One region of the Shewanella sp. NKUCC01_JLK genome, then DNA from elsewhere that is predicted to be linked to it. Evidence: predicted binding sites of a transcription regulator. Region 1 holds the regulator's gene; each other region holds the start of a gene.

Region 1 (6,916 bases):
AAGGCCTATTTCACGGGCCAAAATAAGCAGTTTACGCTGCATATCACGACCGGAGAGATCGTCGCGGGGATCGGGTTCAGTAATGCCTAAGCCTCTGGCTTCAATCACTAATTCTGAAAATGGCTTACTAGTATCATATTTCTCAAACAACCAACACAAGGTGCCGGAGAAAATCCCGCCCACCGCTTCAACGCTATCACCGCTGTTACGCAGATCATTTAGCGCATGTTGGATGGGTAAACCTGCGCCACAGCTGGCGTTATAGCGCCAAAACAAACGACGATTACCCAGTTGCTGCTTTAACTCTCGATAGAAAGGCAATGGACCCGAGCCCGCAAGTTTATTCGCGCTCACCACATGGATGCCACGCTCGAACAGTTCTGGATATTGCAGCGTCAAACTGGCGCTGGCACTGATATCTAAGGCCACCAGCTCATCGCAGTTAACTTGCTCTAATTGCTCGAATAAATGTTCATACTGCCAAGGCGTTGCTTCAGTATTGAACTCTGTTTGCCACGCGGCAAGATTAATGCCAGTGGATTTAATCAAGGCTTTACTCGAACTGACTAAACCGACTAACTCAACACTAGCTTCGAGTTCATGGTCTAGTGAGGGTGAAACCGACTTAAACAGATCGATCCAAGCCTCACCGATATTACCCACACCGAGCAGCAGGACGCCAATGCGTTTACGCGGGCCAGCGCAGCGACGGTGAACTTTTTGGGTTAACAGATTCACCTGTGACTGGGGCACTAACGTCACTAAACTTAAATCGCCACTGAACAAAGGTTTAGCATCACGGCTCAGTAAACGCGCGAAGCTGCGGCGATAATGTTCGGCGTCGGCACTTACTAATGCGACTAAACCAAAATCTGTGTTGATCTGCTGCTCGCTGATCCCTAATGCTTCTGCCTCGGCATCGAGTAATCTTTGAACTTGTTTTTGATTCTCAGCGGTATAGGCAAGTTCAACCCTTTGATGGGCAGAGGTCCAATGGGCCAATGGCGTTAAACCCGCGGCAATCAATAAATCTAATAAACGAGTTAACTCCCCTGTGAGTTTAAAGCCGAACAGGACAACAGCATTGAGGTTAGTCACCACAGGCGCGCTCGCCGACGAACTGTGGGGTGCGATTAAGGTAAAGTCGGTGTGGGATGCATAACTTGAGCGTACCGCTAAACTCACTTCGGTATTAAACAAAGGCTGCAGAGTGCGCGAATGTAATACAGGCGAGCCTAAACGCGCTAGGCGATCGGCTTCGGCAAGTGACATGCTTTTCAGTAACTTGGCATCGTTGATTTTATTAGGATCGGCGTTGAACACCCCTTCCACATCGGTCCAAATGGTCACGCGCTCGATATCAGCGAGACTCGCAATCAGGCTGGCGCTAAAATCTGAACCATTACGACCAAGTAACAAGGTATCGCCACGCTCGTTAGCGCAGATAAATCCTGTGATCACTAAGCGTTCATTGGGATGCGCAGCTAATAGGGCTTGTACTTTAGCGCGGGATTCCTGTACCCGAATTTGTGGCACAGCGGCTTCATCGGCCACTAAAATTGAACAGGCATCCACATGGCTTGCTGCCACGCCAGATTCGCGCAGTAGCGCCGCCATTAAACGTGCCGACCAACGTTCGCCAAAGCTCACCACATGGTTGATTTGGTATTCGTTGCGCTCATCTAAGGACAACAAGCTGATGAGTTGCGCTTTATCAGTGGCCAAACGCTCACGCAGATCGCGGGCTTGTTCATTCGACAACAACTGCTCAATCAACCCCTGTTGGTAGCTGATCAGCACTTGTAATTCTTCTTGCCATAGCTGACCCGCATCACGCAGCGCTAATAATTTATACAGGAAATTCGTGCTTTTACCCGCCGCAGAGACCACCACGAGATCATCACTATGACCGTGGGTTAATAGGATATGGGCGACTCGGCGATAACAATCGGCATCCGCTAAACTGGAGCCACCAAATTTATGTAAGTGACAACGTGCCATCTATTATTCCTCTACTGACAAGCCGCAACGGCGGCTAATCCTGCTTGAATATCTGCAACTAAATCGGCGGCATCTTCAATACCCACCGATAGACGCAATAGGGTGTCCTTAATACCAGCCTCGAAGCGCGCTTGCGGCTCCATGGCTCTGTGGGTCATAGTTGCGGGCACGGCCACTAAACTTTCAACACCACCTAAACTTTCCGCCACGCTAAATAAGCTGAGTGCACCTAAAAAGGCCACCACTTCGGCCTCGCCGCCTTTGAGCTCAAAGCTCAGCATAGCGCCAAAGCCCTGTTGTTGCTTGGCCGCAATGGCGTGACCTGGATGATCCGCAAGCCCTGGGTAATAGACTTTGCTCACCACAGGGCTTTGCGTTAATACCTCAATAATACGCTGGGCATTGGCTTGATGCTCGCGAATACGCACCGCTAAGGTACGTAGGCCGCGCAGGGTCAGATAACTGTCAAAGGCTGACCCCGTTAAGCCTAGAGTGTTCGACCACCAATGTAAGCTTTCGCCGATTTGCGCGTCTTTGGCGACCACAGCGCCGCCGACCACATCGCTGTGACCATTGATATATTTAGTGGTGGAGTGGATAACGATATCCGCGCCTAACAATAGGGGTTGTTGCAATATCGGCGATAAAAAGGTGTTATCGACCACCACCAGCGCGCCGACCTCATGGCTCGCCTTAGCAATGGCTTCGATATCTACCACACGCAATAACGGGTTCGATGGGGTTTCGAGCCACACCATCTTAGGATTCTGCGCAATGGCGGCGGCTAACGCTTGGCTGTCGGTTTGGTCGACCACAATGAGCTTAAACTGGCCTTTCTTCGCCAAGTTGGTAAATAAACGGTAGGAACCGCCGTAACAATCGTGGGGCACAACTAATAGGTCATCGGGGCCGAGCAAAGTCGTCACTAAGGTGATGGCCGCCATGCCAGTGCATGTCACTATACCAGTGGCGCCCTTTTCTAATTGGGCTAATGCTTCACCTAAAATGCAGCGCGTTGGGTTGCCTGAACGACTGTAATCGAATTCGCGGGGATTTTTATGACCATCGAAGGCGTAATTAGTCGACAAATAAATCGGTGGCACAACTGCGCCATATTGAGTATCGCTTTCGATACCCTGACGCACTGCCAGTGTGGCTAATTGACGCTCTGCCATGGGGACTCCTAAATTCGGTAGACTGATAGAGATGTCTGGACGTCTAAATGTACCTAAGCCCAACGCCATCGTCAATAGGCGTGAAGACGTTTAGACGTCTGAACATAAAGAAATCTGTTTGCAATCACAAAGAAATAGTAGCAATAATTTGACTGTTCTTTGTAAGGGTTTAAAATCTGCCCCGAATTTAGCGTTATAACAGGTGAGTCAATGACTGAATGGAATGGGGAATACATCAGCCCCTATGCTGAACATGGCAAGAAGAATGAACAAGTAAAAAAAATTACTGTGTCTATTCCGCTCAAAGTGCTTAAGGTCCTCACGGACGAACGTACTCGTCGTCAGGTCAATAATTTGCGTCACGCCACCAACAGCGAGCTGTTGTGTGAGGCATTTTTGCACGCCTACACTGGCCAGCCATTGCCCAACGATGAAGATCTGTCAAAAGACAACCCAGACAGCATTCCCGCCGAAGCCAAGTTGTTGATGGATCAAATGGGAATCGAGTGGGAAGACATGGAATAGCGACTCGTCGCTTTCAAAGTCATATCACAGTGCTCATCAATAGGGATCGTTAACGATCCCTTTTTGTTTATACCCAAGCGACTTCAAACTTTAAATTTCACCATCTTGAGTTGGTTTGGGATATAGGAAATCCTATGTTTTCTATGATAGATCCACAGACACTCGCCTTAGCCTCGCTGGTCGTGTTTCTGGGCGCCTTAACCCAAAGTCTGATTGGGTTTGGGCTTGCGGTTGTCGCCAGTCCTTTGCTGTATATCGTCGATCCACAACTTGTACCTGCGCCTGTTATTGCTATGGGTTTCTCCATCGCCATGCTGACCTTAGTGCGTGAACGCGGTCACTTAGAATTCAATGGCTTGCAATATGCGCTCATAGGTCGCGTGCCCGGCGGTTTTATCGGCGCGAGTCTGTTGCTGTTTGCGCCTCAACCCATACTGGGTTTATCCATCGCCGCCATCGTGACTGTCGCAGTGATCCTCAGCCTGAATAAATTCAGCCTGCCAGTGAATAAGAAAACCCTCTTCGGTGCGGGTGTGGTTTCAGGGATCTTCGGCAATATCGCCGCGATTGGTGGCCCGCCGATGGCGATTTTGTTGGCAGGCAAAGATGCCTCGCAGTTTCGCGCAGCGCTTTCGGCCTTCTTCATTTTTAGCTCCATGATTGCACTGATCATTTTAGCAATCACTGGCTTATTAGAATTAAAACATCTGTGGCTGTCGTTGATGCTGCTCCCCTCAGTGATTTTAGGTTACTTAGTCGCAGGACGATTAGTGGGCCGTGTCGATAAAGAGAAGACAAAGATGGCGACGTTAGTCCTGTGCAGTATCAGCGCCTTAGTACTAACGGTGAAGTCGGTTATCGAGTTATTACCCCAATAAGCGTCCTGCTTGTACTGGCAAACCTTCTCAAGATTCAAACAATAAAAAAGCACTGACATTGCCAGTGCTTTTTCTTTATCTATCAATATGTAAAGCTAGATTACGCTCAGCTTAAATAGCTTTGCCCTGCGTACACAATAAAGTGTCTTAAGGCGAGTACGCCCGTTAAGCTCGCACAAGCTACCATGATCATCGCGCCCTTAGTATGGCGAGTCGCGGCGGGTAGCAGCATAAACAGCAAGGGAATACCAAAACCTATACCGACAACACCTATCCAGAACACGCTTGCCCATAGCCCAGAAGTTAACGATGCTAAGGCCGCAGCCGCCGCGCCGCCCTTGAAGTACAAGGCGCAGAACAACATGAACAGGAACAAGATTTCAATCGCCATCACAGGCAATTCTAAACCGTGCATCTTCACTAAAGTTTTGTCGTGGCTGTCAGTCTTAAACATCAGCAACGCCAGTACCGCATTGGCCGCAGCGCCCGCCGATAAACCCGACACTAAAAACAGCGCAGGCAGTACCGCAGTGTTGAGCATAGGATAGGCATTCATCGCCGAAATCAAGAAGCCAGTGTAAGCCCCTACGCCAATGGCCAGGACAAACAACAATACTTCAATCAGCTTTCGAAATGGCATAAGTAACTTAGCGATAGGTGTTAGGAAACCCAAACCCCATTTTGGTAAGTCATCCCGCAGCACAATAATGGCGTACGCAAAAGCTAAGGGAGAATACGCCAGCAGCGCCAGCACCCCGATTGCCATCACAGACTGGAAGTTATAGTGAATTAAGATCAACCAGAAGTGGAATGGTTTGGTTAAGTCAAACACTAAGCAAGCTAGACCTAAGCTAATTGCTACAGGCCCAATAATGGCTGCCGCCTTAAGAATGCTGCTTTCGGCTCCCGCGCTGAGTTCCTTATTCGCCCAGCGCAAACCAATGCCAATCAGTAAACTGCCCGCGGATAACCCCGCCATAAACAGGTAAACGGCGATGACCCAGTGCCAAGTGACAGGATCATATTGCGCCATGTCGCCCCAAGTATTGTTCATAATCAAATCCCCCCTCTTTTGGTAGGAACGCGATATACCCTAGGTTTAGTGCCCAAATGGGTTTTATCTTGGTAAGTGATTTTAGTGTTGAGCATGATGGCCACTTCACTCTGCGGATCATTAGCATCACCAAACACTAAGGCATCGGTTGGACACACAGTCACACACGCTGGCTCTTCGCCCCGTGCTAAACGCGTATCCTTACAGAAGTTACACTTGTCCGCCGCCTTGGTTTCTGGGTTCATAAAGCGCACTTTATAAGGGCACGCTGCCACACAGTACATACAACCGACACACTTCTCGGTATGGATAGAGATAATGCCATCTTCACCCACATAGGCCGCGCCTGTTGGGCACACTTTAACGCAGGGTGCATCTTCACATTGCTGGCAAGATACCCTGTGATATTTGAAATGCAGATTGGGCATCTCACCAAAGGGGCCTTCCACACGCACTTGCAGACGAGTTACGCCTTCGGGTACGCCATTTTCACTGCGACACGCCACGTTACAAGCTTGGCAGCCGATGCACTTATTCTCGTCGTGCACCATTACATATCGTTTATTCATTTAAGCCTCCGATTAGCGCTTTGCCAGCGTGACGCCCGTGGTGTGCACTGTCATGCCACACACAGGAGCAGTAACGTGCGGTAGTAAGTTACCGCAGTGGATACCTTTGCCCGTTGCTCTGACCAACTCTTTGTTTTTAGAACCAAAGCCCATGTAAGCAAACACAGTATCTTGGCGAATGCCCGGCGTGACTAAGGCATGGCCTTCTTCTGTGCCTACACTGCTGGTGAGGCGGATTGGGTCGCCATTGCTGATCCCTAATTTGCCCGCAGTAACAGGGTGAACCCACACAGCGTTATCCGACATCAGGTTAGCGAGCATAGGCACATTGTGGGTTGCACCATTGGTGTGCACCGCCACTTTGCCTTGGATAAAGTACAGCTCATCTGCTTTTTTAAGATTCACTTCGCGGAACTTGATCACCCCACGGCCCGGTGCCATGGCTTCGACTTTCGCGGAAGTGAGTTCAATTTTGCCACTCGGAGTTTTAAAGGTCAGTGCGCTGGCGTAAGTGCCGTCTTCATCGGCAGGTCGCGCATTGGGGTATGCCTTAATAAACTCGGCAACCATCTTAGGCTCGCACAACATAATTGGCTTACCGAAGCTCACAAAACCTTCGTCTTTGATCCGGCGCAGCAGGTCAGTGTCGCGGTTCACCTGCAGCATTTGCAGGGTTTCCATGTTTTCCCATGGATAGAACTCGCCAAGGCCCAT
Region 2 (6,916 bases), on a different contig from region 1:
GACATAATTTGAGTCGCCGCCGCGAATAAACAGACTTGGTCCAGCATAGCTTTGTACTGGATTTAGTGTCTGATTTTGCCAGCCAATAATATTAGGATAACAAGCCTTTAGGCCACTTAAGTTCATTTTCCAACGAAAGCCAGTATCAGTGCGTTGTAGATTTTTGAGTAAAAATTGTGCCGTTGCTTCGTCAATACCATTGTCAATTAAGTGGTTTAGGGCAAAGCGTCTGTCGGTATGGCCTTCTAAGGGCAGACTTTCTAATGCCGCAAACACTGTATCGTGTCTTGGCTCATAGGCGACGGGGGCGATATCGGCTGCCACCATGCTGATAATGCGCTCTGGATGAGCTAACGCCGTCGCCATGGCGATTTTACCGCCCATGGAGTGACCCACAATATGGGCGCGTTCAATAGCCAGTTCGTCGAGCAAGCTGATCATTACAGTGGCGAGGCGAGGGTAGTCCATTTGATCCCAATGCTCACTTAAACCATGATTGGGCACATCGACACGAATAACTTGATACTGATTTTCTAATACTTGCCCTAGACCTTTGAGGTTATCTAGATTACCGAACAAGCCGTGGATCAAGAGCACTGCGGGTCCTTGGCCTGTGGAAACAAAGTTCATGGTGATTCCTGTTGGAGATTTTTAGCTTAGCGTGACGCGAATTGTGCCCTTAATGCCGTTGGCTTGACAAGTCAGTTGCCATTTCTATAGTGGGGGCGGCCAGTAACTTGTGTGCTTTTTCGGCAATTGTCGATTAACTGCTAGTTTGCTGTGCTATTTCCCGCACTTTTAGAATAATGGCGCTTTATCAGATTGATAGAGATAGATACACTGGTAACAGATCGCAATGATCTGCCCCGATCGCTGTGGTACACTTTTTTCGGTTAAGCCTGTCGAATAACAAAGGATAATTAAGGTTATGAAATATATCGAAGTAGATGAAGAGCTCTATCGTCATATTGCCAGCAAAACAGAACGTATTGGTGAGAGCGCCTCTGACATTCTTCGTCGATTACTCGGCCTGTCCGTCGATGCGGTCGAACAACCCCAGCCTTTGGCGATTAGCCAACCCAGTCTTGAAGCTGAACCTATTCAGCCCATCGCGGCGCAAACAGTGCCAGCAGTGAATGATTTTAGTCGCTTAGTCGATGAACATCAGTTATCGCAGCAAAAAGGCGCAGTAGGTCGTTTTCTGTTTTTGCTCGAAAGTTTGTATCAATTAGCCCCAGAGCAATTCTCACAAATTTTGCAGATCCAAGGGCGCGATCGTTTGTATTTTGCTCGCTCTAAGGAGCAACTGCTCGAAGCGAGTGCTTCGGCTAACCCAAAAGAAATTGGTGCAAGTGGTTTCTGGGTAACGAGTAACAACAATACCGCCAAGAAACGCACTATTTTATCGGAAGTTTTAGTGCAATTTGGTTGTGATGCGACAGTAGCAGCGGGCATCGCCGAGCGCGTTTAATCCGCGGGTGAGCCTGGTTAGTACGACATTTTTCTACTTTTTCTAATTGTAATTGAGTGCAGGAGAGCCATAGGTGGCAATACATCAAAGGGCAGGACAAATCGCTAATCAGACGGATCTGGTCAATATTCCAAAACTGATGAGCCATTATTACAGCATCACGCCAAATATGGATGACGTACAACAACGCGTCACCTTTGGCACTTCTGGGCACAGAGGCTGCGCTTCCAATGGCAGTTTTAACCAACAACACATTTGGGCGATTACCCAAGCTGTGGTGGATTATCGCCAATCGGTGAATATCAATGGGCCGTTGATCCTCGGGATTGACACCCATGCGTTATCCTACGCCGCTTATTTATCGGCCATTGAAGTGCTGGCGGCAAATAAAGTCACAGTGCACATCCAGCAGAATGATGGTTTCACGCCAACACCAGTGGTGTCCCATGGGGTGATTTGCGCCAATCGCGAAGCCAATATTACGGGTGCGGCATTGTCCGATGGTTTGATCATTACGCCTTCCCACAATCCGCCTCAAGATGGTGGGATTAAATACAATCCACCTCATGGCGGACCGGCCGAAGGAAATATCACGGCTTGGATTGAGTCGCGGGCCAATGATTACTTGCGCCAAGCGTTAGCTGGCGTGCAAAAATTAGCGTATGCCGAAGCGCTGACTTCGGGTTATGTGCAAGCCATTGATTTGATCACGCCCTATGTGGTTGATTTAGAAAATGTTATCGACATGCAAGCGATTGCCAACGCTAAGCTGCGTATCGGTGTGGACCCGCTCGGTGGTTCAGGGATTTTCTACTGGGCACCGATTACCGCGCGTTATGGACTCGATATCACGTTAGTTAATGATAAAGTTGACCCAAGCTTTAGCTTTATGCCGCTGGATAAAGACGGTAAAATCCGCATGGATTGCTCGTCTCCCTATGCGATGGCAGGTTTACTCGCCCATAAAGAATCCTTTGATTTATGCCTTGGTAATGATCCTGACTATGACCGTCACGGCATCGTTTGCCCTGGTACGGGTTTGATGGATCCGAATCATTATCTTGCGGTCGCTATCGATTATTTACTGACACACAGACCAGATTGGAGCGATACCTTAGCCATAGGTAAAACCTTAGTATCGAGTGCGCTTATCGATAAAATTTGTGCTTTCCACGGCAAAACGTTACTCGAAGTGCCAGTGGGTTTTAAGTGGTTTGTCGATGGTTTAGCCGAAGCCACAATCGCCTTTGGCGGTGAAGAGAGTGCTGGCGCGGCATTTTTACGCCGTGATGGCTCTACTTGGTGTACGGATAAAGACGGTTTTATTCTAGGGTTACTTGCGGCAGAGATCCTTGCGGTGACAGGTAAAACCCCAGGTCAGCGTCACCAAGAGTTAGTAAAACAATTTGGCCAAAGCTTTTATAAGCGTATCGATAGCCCAATCAGTCTTGAAAACAAGGCCAAATTTGCGTTATTGAATGCTGAAACCTTAAATGCCACTGTGCTTGCGGGTGAGTCAATCGAAAACGTGTTAACCCATGCGCCGGGCAATAATGCGGCCATTGGTGGCATCAAAGTGACTACGGCGAATGGTTGGTTTGCGGCGCGTCCATCGGGCACGGAAGCGTTATTTAAGATCTACGGCGAAAGTTTTATCAGTGAGCAACATTTAGCTGAGATCATCAAAGATGCGCAGGCATTAATTGATAAGGCGCTAAACGCTTAATCCAGTAGTAGGTTTAGCTAACGCCTCAAAATAAAAAAACGCACTCAGATTTGAGTGCGTTTTTGTTTGTGTCTAATTCAGCTGTGAGTAGTTGATCTAATACTGATTTGACCGTACTTAGTATTCGATATGACAACTCGGTAAGTTATTCTTATCGATGTAATTTTGATGATATTCCTCAGCAACATGGAACTGTTGCAATGGCACAATTTCAGTGACGATATGGCGTAATCCCCAACGACCTGAGCGGGCAAAAGCTAATTTTGAGGCTTCTGCGGCCGCTTTTTGCTCACGGTCGTGGAAGAAAATGGTGCTGCGATATTGGGTGCCAATATCTCCGCCTTGCATGTTCAGACTCGTTGGATTGTGGTTTTTCCAAAATACATCGAGCAAGTCTTCATAACTGACAAGGGCGGGATCGAATTCCACTTGCACCACTTCGGCATGGCCCGTTTTGCCTTTTTTGACTTCTTCATAGGTTGTCGCCGCATTATTGCCGCCCATATAGCCGCAGGTGACATTCGATACGCCGTTCACTTGTCTAAAAAAATACTCTACGCCCCAGAAACAGCCGGCACCAAAGGTTGCTAACGCCATAATTAAATCCAATAGAAGTCTAGATGGCTAAGGATTGTGATAAAACTTGAGTGCAAAAGCAAGCCTCAAGCTGGAATATTTATCATGGGAAATTCTTAGGGAATGTCCTAAGAATTTAACAATCAGCTTAGTTGAATGTCATTCCGCTTAAAACTGGGTCCTACGGCAATAAATGTCTGAGAACAGCACTAAAAACATGTGTTAGTATTGAAGCCGTTTTTTAGGTGCGAGTGAGACTAACCGCGGTGAGATAAATGCTTAAGTGGTTATTACTGCCTGTACTTATGCTATTGCGCCAATACTGTTACACATCATTATAAGGAGAATTCTGTGTTACAAGCTCTGTTAGATTCAAAGGATTTTTTAGCGCTCACCTTAGCCCATCCTGAACAGTTCGATGGCGAATTTTCATTTAACTTAGGCGATCATACTCAAGTGGAAGTGTGGGATACCGGTGTTATTGTTTTCGAACCAGTAAAGAATGAAGGAAAAGATATTGTGCTTTCCTGCGGTGTTCACGGTAACGAGACCGCGCCCATTGAACTCTGCAATAGCTTAATTAAACAACTTCTACAGCAAAAGATCATCGCAAAGCAGCGCACTTTATTTCTCATTGGTAACCCATTAGCGATTAATAACGGCACGCGGATTATTGACGAAAACATGAATCGTCTCTTTAGTGGTGAGCATTCCAATCCACCAGGGTTAGTGAACCCTGAGCGAGTACGCGCGAAAAAACTCGAAGCCTATGTCGATCGTTTTTATACTGCGGTTGCCGATGGACGTCAGCGCATCCATTATGATCTGCACACGGCGATGCGCGCCTCGAAGCATGAAAAGTTCGCTATCTATCCCTATCGTCCTGGGCGCGCCTTTAGCGGCGAGCAAATTATGTTTTTAGCCGCAAGCGGCGTCGATACAGTACTTTTCCACCACGAACCGACCACGACCTTCAGCTATTTTTCCTCTGAACGCTACGGTGCCGATGCCTTTACCATTGAGCTTGGCAAAGTGTATCCCATGGGGCAGAACGACATGACGCGTTTTATCGCCACCCATGAAATGTTCATGCGCTTGATCACCGCTAAGCCGTTGGCGCTGGATGCATTTGATGCCGATAAGGTTAACTTGTACCAAGTGTGCCGCGTCATCAATAAACATTTCGATGATTTTGAATTTACCTTCGCAACAGATGTCGAAAACTTCAGATCTTTCCCGAAGGGCTTTGTTTTAGCGCGGGAAGGTGGGCAAGAAATTAAAGTGGAGCACGAGTTTGAGTCTGTCGTGTTCCCTAATGCCAAAGTGCCTATTGGCAATCGCACTGTGATTTGCCTGATCCCTGCGGTGAATGCGGACGTGCGTTAGGCTTGTAAAGCAATATATACATGCGTGGCAGGGATAACTTGTGGTTTGAGCTATGCCAATGGTTGATAGGTAGTTTACGTTAACGTAATGTTCGTCGGGCATATTCGTATAAACAGACGCATCAAAACGCTTTGATGCGTAATGAGATAACAAGAGCACAATATGAGCAAAGCAACACTCAACACTGATACAGTGCACCGTGTCGGCTTCTTGGATAAGGCATCGCTACACATTCCTATCCTTCGAATTCTACAAGCCGACGGCACCACTTATGAAACCGCGGTTTTGCCTGTGATAGATGAAACCTTAGCCACTAAAATTTACGATACCTGTGTATTCACTCGGGTACTTGATGAACGTATGCTTGGCGCCCAGCGTCAAGGGCGCATCAGCTTCTACATGACCTGTACGGGTGAAGAAGCGGCGATTGTCGGCAGTGTGGCCGCACTCGATCAAGAAGATGTGATCCTCGCGCAATATCGCGAGCATGCGGCGCTGCGTTATCGCGGCTTTACCACTGAACAGTTTATGAATCAGATGTTCAGTAACGAGAAAGATCTTGGTAAAGGTCGACAAATGCCAATCCATTACGGTAGTGCGGCATTGCATTATCAAACGATTTCTTCACCGTTAGCCACGCAAATCCCGCAGGCGACTGGTGTGGGCTACAGCTTAAAAATGCAAGGTAAGCGCAAAGTCGCGGTTTGTTATTTTGGCGAAGGCGCTGCATCGGAAGGGGATTTTCATGCTGGCCTAAACATGGCCGCGGTACTGAAATGCCCAGTGATTTTCTTCTGTCGTAACAATGGCTACGCGATTTCTACCCCCACTGAAGAGCAGTTTGCCGGTAACGGTATTGCCAGCCGTGGTGTCGGTTATGGCATGCACACCATTCGTGTTGATGGTAATGACATGTTGGCCGTGTTAGCCGCAACTCAGCAAGCCCGCGCCTATGCGATTGAGCATAATGCGCCTGTGCTGATTGAAGCCATGACTTATCGTCTCGGCGCGCACTCTTCTTCAGACGACCCCTCTGGTTATCGCTCGAAAGATGAAGAAGCCAAGTGGCAGCAACACGATCCGGTTAAACGCTTCAAATTATGGCTTATCAACAAAGGTTGGTTGGCTGAAGCGGATGATGTGAAACTGCATGAAAAATATCGTGAAGAAGTATTGGCTGCGGTAAAAGTGGCTGAAAAAATTCCTGTGCCTATGCTGGATGAAATTATTGAAGATGTGTACGACAAGCCGACGCCAGTGCTGAAAAAGCAACTCGCCGAGCTTAAAGAACATATCAAGAAATATCCGCAAGCCTATCCAAAAAGTGCAGGGAGACTATAAGCCGTGGCTGAAATGAATATGTTACAGGCCGTCAATGAGGCCTTGTCGATTGCCATGCAAGCCGATGAACGCATGGTGGTTTTTGGTGAAGATGTGGGCCACTTTGGCGGGGTATTTCGCGCCACCTCCGGTCTTCAAGAAAAATTCGGTCGCGCTCGCTGCTTTAATACGCCGCTGACAGAGCAAGGTATTGCCGGTTTTGCCAATGGTTTAGCCTCAAATGGCATGACCGCCGTGGCTGAAATTCAATTCGCCGATTATATCTTTCCGGCGTTTGATCAAATCGTTAACGAGTCGGCTAAGTTCCGTTACCGTAGCGGTAATGAGTTCGATGTCGGTGGATTAGTGTTCCGTACGCCCTATGGCGGCGGTATCGCGGGCGGCCATTATCACTCTCAATCACCCGAAGCTTATTT
Region 3 (6,916 bases), on a different contig from region 1:
ATCGAATGGGGTCTACACCAGAGTATGCACCAGTAGATTATCCCAATGGAGAAGTACGCACTCGTTCACTCGGTTTTGGTGGTGGCGGTAAAACCGTCGATAACGAAAATCATATGTTAGGTGGGAGTTTAAGTTGGACGCTAAATGAACATCACAAAATTTGGTTTGATTTAGATTCCTCATCTCAAGATTATGATAATACGCCACTGATCAATGATAACGGTGAACGCGAGTATCCGCTTGGTACTGTTGATAATATCGATAGTCTCTGGATTGCCAGTAACTTCTGTAAAGGCGGCGTAGGTTCCCGTGAGGCTGCTTGTCTAGCCAGCGGTGGTGAATGGGCAAGACGATCAAATCCGCGAGCGGGTTACAGCGAGACTCAAAAATTTACCCGTGATGCTTGGGCGTTAACCCATGAAGGTGCTTGGGATTTTGGTACAAGCTTTGTGTCACTATCCTATGTAGACACACAAAATAATGGCCGCACACTTCCATTTACCACTGCTGAAAGAGTATTACTACTGCAGATGATTGATGGTAAAGGGGATTACACCGGCATGACTGAAGCCGAACGTAAAGCGATTGCTGAATCCACTTTCCTGCCTAGACCTAAACGCGAAATGGCAAGTAATCAATATACGCTTGATATGAAACTCGATATTCCATTTGAAGCTGCAGGAAATCATGTCGCAGTGACGGGGGCGCAGGTGATTCGTGGTGAGTTGAAAGACGGTGTATTTGGTATGGAAGAAGGTACGCCGGGCGCAGTACAAGAACACAATATGTGGTCTGTTTTTGTTGAAGATACATGGAGCATGACTTCTGATTTATCTGTTACTGCGGGTTTACGTCATGATGATCATGAAATATTTGGCAACCAACTCAGCCCACGTCTATACGGCGTTTACACCATTAATAATGAGTGGACTGTAAAGGGTGGGGTGAGCACAGGCTTTAAAACACCTAAAACCACACAATTGTATGATGGTGTCGTTGGCTTTGGTGGCCAAGGAACCTCACCGCAATTTGGTAACCCAGATCTCGAAGCTGAAACCAGTGTGTCCAGCGAAGTCGCCCTGTATTGGTCTCATCCAGATGGCCATAATTTTAACGTCACTATCTTTAAAAATGACTTTGACGATAAGATTGCTTCACAACCCTGTGGTAAAGGTACGAGCATAGAATGTTCCGATGCGGGTGAATATGCTGATTTAGGTTATGCAGTCAGTAGCAAAACAGTCAACATAGATAAAGTTACTATTCAAGGTGCTGAGCTCGCGGGACGTTGGGAAATTCTAGATGCCTTAACGTTAAATGCTAATTATACCTACACAGATAGCGAGCAGAAAAGCGGTGCAGAGCAAGGCCGTCCACTCGGCAACAGTGCCAAGCATATGGCAAACGCGACATTAAAATGGGAGTTGACCGACTCATTTAACGTATTCTTGACCTCAGAATACCGTGCTAAACGTTATCGCTCTTGGGATATCATTAATGATGCTCCACTCTACTATAAGGGTTATAACGTGTTCCATCTTGGTGGTTCTTATCAGGCGAGTGAGTTTGTCACCTTCAACATGCGAGTAAATAACTTGTTTGATAAAGATTTTACTTCATACGATATTGTCTTCACCGAATGTAGTGACACTAGCACCACTTGTGTCTCTGACGATAATGGCCAAAACGGATACACAGCATCTTACGTTGATGATTTTAATAACAAAGATAAGGCCCGTAACTTCTGGGTTGGTATGAATGTACGTTTCTAAACGAATACCCTGTGCATTAGCCATTATTTGATATTCATGGGCGATAGATAAAACTGAGAGTTACCCGTTTGATAAAGGTATCCACTATCAATTAAACAATAGGGTAACTCTCATTACTCATTACTCAGTGCACCTGCACTGTGCTGGTGAGTCCGCACTATCGAGCCATCAATAAAGACCCATTCCGTGTCGGCCATTTTCACTAAAGCTTTGAGTAAATAGGCCTGAATGTCTTTTTAGACCATAAATGAAACCCTCTAAAAACCGTACTCCAATGGCTCAACTCTTTGGGTAAATCTTGCCAAGGGATACCTGTTAGAAGGTGGTAAAGAATGCCTTCGAATGTTTGTCTATGTTCAGGTTTATCATAAACACGGCCTGTGCTTTTCATTAAATGAAATAGTGTTTCCCAGCGTGCATTGGTTAGCATCAGTATTGGCATGCTGTCTAAAAATCATCCTCGAAAGCTCAATAGACCCTAGATGAAGTCAGAAAAATTAAAGGTGCTAGCGTATAAGTCTAAAGTATCAACCATTGCCCGTTTGGGTAAGTACCAATATAACCAAAGGGGATTCTTCCACAGAGATACCAAAATAGGCGTTCACTCGTAAAGGCTGAAAGTTTAACGTCAGCTAGGAGCAGTGTTGCGAGCGTATTAGCGTCATCGGATGTCAGCGCGCATATTTCTGCAACGGGAATAATTTTCCAAGTGGCGAGGTAAGCTGACTTAGAAATTTCATCGACTTCGTTATCAGAAATCCAAGTATGCACACCATTTATTACTGCCTTTGTTTTTAACGAATTTGCCAAGTCATGATCTGTTACACACAGGCTTTCATAGTGGATTTCGTAAGGTGTTTCAAAAAAGGCTTCAGGATCGGATTCAAGAAAAGCGGCGATCTCCTCTAATGTACCGTATGTCTTTGCTGTTTCTTCTGGCAGACCTACATTGGCTGCCCATGCACAAGATTGAAGTTGCTGTAATAAGATGGCGTTATCGGTCATGGGGTCAGTGCACTCTAATGGTCTGTGTATATGCTGCTTTTTATCTTGCCATATTTGTCTTAGCACTATTAATCTAACTAAATGTCAGACATAAAAAAACCGCTGGGTAGCGGTTTTTCATGGGTCTTAAGTGTAAAAATTGAAATGAATTAAGACTATAGACCCGCGTCAGCGCGCAATATTTCGGCTTTATCAGTTGCTTCCCATGGGAATTCGCTGCGGCCAAAGTGGCCATAAGCGGCGGTCGCTTGATAAATTGGACGTGCTAAATCTAGCATGGCCGTTAAACCGTATGGGCGCAGTTCAAAGTGTTGACGTACTAACTTGATCAGCACTTCTTCAGACACCTTACCGGTACCGAAGGTCTCGATGCTGATAGAGGTAGGCTCTGCCACACCAATAGCGTAAGACACTTGGATTTCACAGCGATCAGCAAGACCTGCTGCAACTATGTTTTTTGCCACATAACGTGCAGCATATGCCGCGCTACGATCCACTTTTGATGGATCTTTACCAGAGAATGCGCCACCACCATGACGGGCCATGCCGCCGTAGGTGTCAACGATGATCTTACGACCCGTTAAGCCGCAATCGCCTACTGGACCACCGATAACAAAACGGCCAGTTGGGTTGATAAAGAACTTAGTGTCTTTGTTTAACCATTGAGCCGGTAATACAGGCTTGATGATGGTTTCCATCACGCCTTCAATTAAGTCGGCTTGTGAAACGTCATCTCTGTGTTGAGTCGATAACACAACTGCATCGATACCGACAATTTTGCCATCATCATAGGCAAAAGTGACTTGGCTTTTCGCATCTGGGCGTAACCAAGGTAGCGTGCCATTTTTACGCACTTCAGACTGACGTTTCACTAATGCGTGAGCATAGGTGATAGGTGCAGGCATCAGAATGTCAGTTTCGTTGTTGGCATAACCAAACATTAACCCTTGATCGCCAGCACCTTGCTCTGCAGGGTCTGCGCGGTCTACACCTTGATTGATGTCGGGTGATTGCTTACCAATGGCGTTTAATACTGCGCACGAGTCTGCATCAAATCCCATATCTGAATGGGTATAACCAATTTCACGCACCGTTTTACGGGTGATTTCTTCAATATCAACCCAGGCAGAGGTAGTGACTTCACCACCGACTAATACCATGCCGGTTTTGACATAAGTTTCACACGCTACGCGTGCTTTTGGATCTTGAGCCAGAATTGCATCTAGCACAGCATCAGAAATCTGATCTGCAATCTTATCGGGATGACCTTCTGAGACCGACTCAGAAGTAAACAAGTGCTTTGCCATAGTAGGAAAATCTCGTCGTTAGCATTCAAACGTGTAGAAGCATCTACATCTAGACGGCTATTTTAGTTTAAATCCGATTGCCGATCACCCCCGATAATAAAAAATCCTCTCAGATTGTGACCTGAAAACGACTACGCTCAGTCATAAATAGGTTATTTTTCTTATATTTCATAGTATTAAGTTTGCTATGTTTTTGAGAAATTTATTTCTCCATTACAAGTGATCCTTGCTATGCCCTCTCAAGTAAACGCTAGCAAAGTGACCGGCTTGTTTCTGCGACTTGTATACCCAAGCGACCTGAATCCTGCATCTTCAGGTTGTTTGGGTATATATTCGCCCATCTTTTGCTGAGTGAATGGCAATTTTAGTTTGCGTCACACTGGCATGTAGGGGAAAATATGCATCCAAATTGCCCGCTAGACCCCACAAACAAGCAGGAGAGAGCATGTCTTCCCGTAAAGTACTCGCAAACGCAATCCGTGCGTTAAGTATGGATGCAGTTCAAAAAGCAAATTCAGGCCATCCCGGCGCCCCAATGGGTATGGCAGATATTGCTGAAGTGCTGTGGAATGATTTCCTTAAGCACAACCCGAACAATCCGAAATGGGTAGATAGAGATCGTTTTATCCTCTCTAACGGTCACGGTTCAATGCTGATTTACTCTTTACTTCACCTGACTGGTTATGAATTACCAATTGAAGAGCTTAAACAGTTCCGTCAATTGCATTCTAAAACCCCGGGTCACCCAGAATACGGTTACACCCCAGGTGTTGAAACCACAACGGGTCCACTCGGTGCGGGCATCAGCAACGCTGTCGGTATGGCGATTGCTGAGAAAACCTTAGCGGCACAGTTTAACCGTGATGGTCACGATATCGTTGATCACTATACTTACTGCTTCCTCGGCGATGGCTGTTTGATGGAAGGTATTTCCCACGAAGCCTGTTCATTAGCCGGTACTTTAGGTTTAGGTAAACTGGTCGCATTTTGGGATGATAACGGTATTTCTATCGATGGCCATGTTGAAGGCTGGTTCACCGATGATACGCCAAAACGTTTTGAAGCTTACGGCTGGCATGTGATTGCCGGTGTTGACGGTCACGATAGTGCGGCAATCCGTGCTGCTATCGAAGCGGCGAAAGCGGTGACTGATAAACCAACCATGATTTGCTGCAAAACCATTATCGGTTTTGGTTCACCTAACAAATCAGGCAGCCACGATTGCCACGGCGCGCCACTAGGCGATGCGGAAATCGCAGCAGCCCGTGAATTCCTTGGCTGGCCACATGCGCCATTCGAAATCCCTGCTGACGTTTATGCGGGTTGGGATGCCAAAGAAGCCGGTGCTGCCCGTGAAGCAGCGTGGAACGAGAAGTTTGCAGCTTATCGCGCAGCTCACCCAGAACTGGCTGCTGAATATGAGCGTCGCGTTCTGAAAGGTGAATTACCGGCTGATTTCGAAGAAAAAGCGCAGGCATTCGTGCAAGCATCACAGGACAAAGCCGAAGGTATTGCGAGCCGTAAAGCCTCACAAAATGCCATCGGTGCATTTGGCGCTATGTTGCCTGAACTGTTAGGCGGCTCTGCTGACTTAGCGGGTTCTAACTTGACACTGTGGTCAGGTTCTAAAGGTATTCAAGACGATCCAGCTGGTAACTACATTTACTACGGCGTGCGTGAATTCGGCATGAGCGGCATTATGAACGGTGCTTCGCTGCATGGTGGTTTCATCAACTACGGCGCAACTTTCATGATGTTCATGGAATATGCTCGTAACGCAGTCCGTATGTCGGCGCTGATGGGTATTCAAAACATCTTCGTTTATACCCATGACTCTATCGGTCAAGGTGAAGATGGCCCAACGCATCAACCAGTTGAGCAATTAGCTAACCTGCGTATGACGCCAAATATGGCCGTATGGCGTCCATGTGATGCGGCAGAAACGGCAGTTTCTTGGAAAGCTGCGATTGAGCGCCGTAATGCACCTACGTCACTGATCTTCAGCCGTCAAAACCTGAAAGCGCAAGCGCGTACCGCTGAGCAATTAGCCAACGTGGCTAAAGGTGCTTATGTACTGCAAGACTGTGCGGGTACACCAGAACTGATCCTGATCGCAACTGGTAGCGAAGTACAATTGGCAATGGATGCAGCCGCTGCACTGACTGAGCAAGGTAAACACGTTCGCGTGGTCTCTATGCCATCGACAACTGAGTTCGATAAGCAAGATGCCGCGTATAAAGAATCTGTATTACCACGTGCTGTGACTAAACGTGTGGCTATTGAAGCAGCGCATACCGATTTCTGGTACAAGTACGTCGGGTTTGAAGGCACAGTTGTAGGCATGACCACATTTGGTGAGTCTGCGCCGGGTAACGTGCTATTGAATCACTTCGGTTTCACCGTTGAAAATGTGCTGAATGCTGCAAAATCATTGGGCTAATGGCTCAAGGGATTAGATTCAATACAAAAGGTTAAACTTTTTAAGTGTTAATCTGTATAATGCGGCCTGCAATCGTTTGCAGGCCGTTTTTGTATTAAGAGGAAATTGAGACCTCAATGATCCGAGTCGCTATCAATGGTTATGGCCGTATCGGCCGCTCTATTCTCCGAGCTTTATATGAGTCTGGAAAACGGCAGCAAATGCAGATTGTCGCGATTAATGAATTAGCTAAACCTGAAGCCATTATTCATCTGACCCAGTACGACACCACCCACGGTCGGTTTGCGCACAAAGTGAAGCTTGTTGATGATCATATGCTGATTGGCGACGATGCGATAAAAATCCTCCACGAGCCCGATCCGGCAAAACTCCCTTGGCACGAGATGGACATA

What was found. Region 1 encodes MetJ, which represses methionine synthesis genes. Its sites were predicted from a motif close to TAGACGTCTAGACGTCTA; they were not measured.
Region 2: msrA (peptide-methionine (S)-S-oxide reductase MsrA) is a predicted target of MetJ. The motif match lies at 3,807-3,824, and genes of this name have one in related genera.
Region 3: metK (methionine adenosyltransferase) is a predicted target of MetJ. The motif match lies at 4,127-4,144, and genes of this name have one in related genera.

What each region holds. Positions count from the first base shown of each region.
Region 1 covers NZ_JAHKRD010000009.1:140,196-147,111, reverse strand. The annotation lists gene KO537_RS11520 (bifunctional aspartate kinase/homoserine dehydrogenase II) at 1-2,001, opposite strand, end outside; gene metB (cystathionine gamma-synthase) at 2,013-3,176, opposite strand; gene metJ (met regulon transcriptional regulator MetJ) at 3,387-3,701, shown strand; gene KO537_RS11505 (sulfite exporter TauE/SafE family protein) at 3,836-4,579, shown strand; gene nrfD (NrfD/PsrC family molybdoenzyme membrane anchor subunit) at 4,686-5,633, opposite strand; gene KO537_RS11495 (4Fe-4S dicluster domain-containing protein) at 5,636-6,202, opposite strand; gene phsA (thiosulfate reductase PhsA) at 6,215-6,916, opposite strand, start outside.
Region 2 covers NZ_JAHKRD010000001.1:31,960-38,875, reverse strand. The annotation lists gene KO537_RS00185 (alpha/beta fold hydrolase) at 1-630, opposite strand, end outside; gene seqA (replication initiation negative regulator SeqA) at 929-1,471, shown strand; gene pgm (phosphoglucomutase (alpha-D-glucose-1,6-bisphosphate-dependent)) at 1,545-3,197, shown strand; gene msrA (peptide-methionine (S)-S-oxide reductase MsrA) at 3,315-3,794, opposite strand; gene astE (succinylglutamate desuccinylase) at 4,125-5,159, shown strand; gene KO537_RS00160 (thiamine pyrophosphate-dependent dehydrogenase E1 component subunit alpha) at 5,322-6,500, shown strand; gene KO537_RS00155 (alpha-ketoacid dehydrogenase subunit beta) at 6,504-6,916, shown strand, end outside.
Region 3 covers NZ_JAHKRD010000008.1:101,295-108,210, reverse strand. The annotation lists gene KO537_RS10310 (TonB-dependent receptor) at 1-1,772, shown strand, start outside; partial or broken gene KO537_RS10305 (transposase) at 1,889-2,214, opposite strand; gene KO537_RS10300 (hypothetical protein) at 2,292-2,777, opposite strand; gene metK (methionine adenosyltransferase) at 2,933-4,084, opposite strand; gene tkt (transketolase) at 4,530-6,524, shown strand; gene epd (erythrose-4-phosphate dehydrogenase) at 6,641-6,916, shown strand, end outside.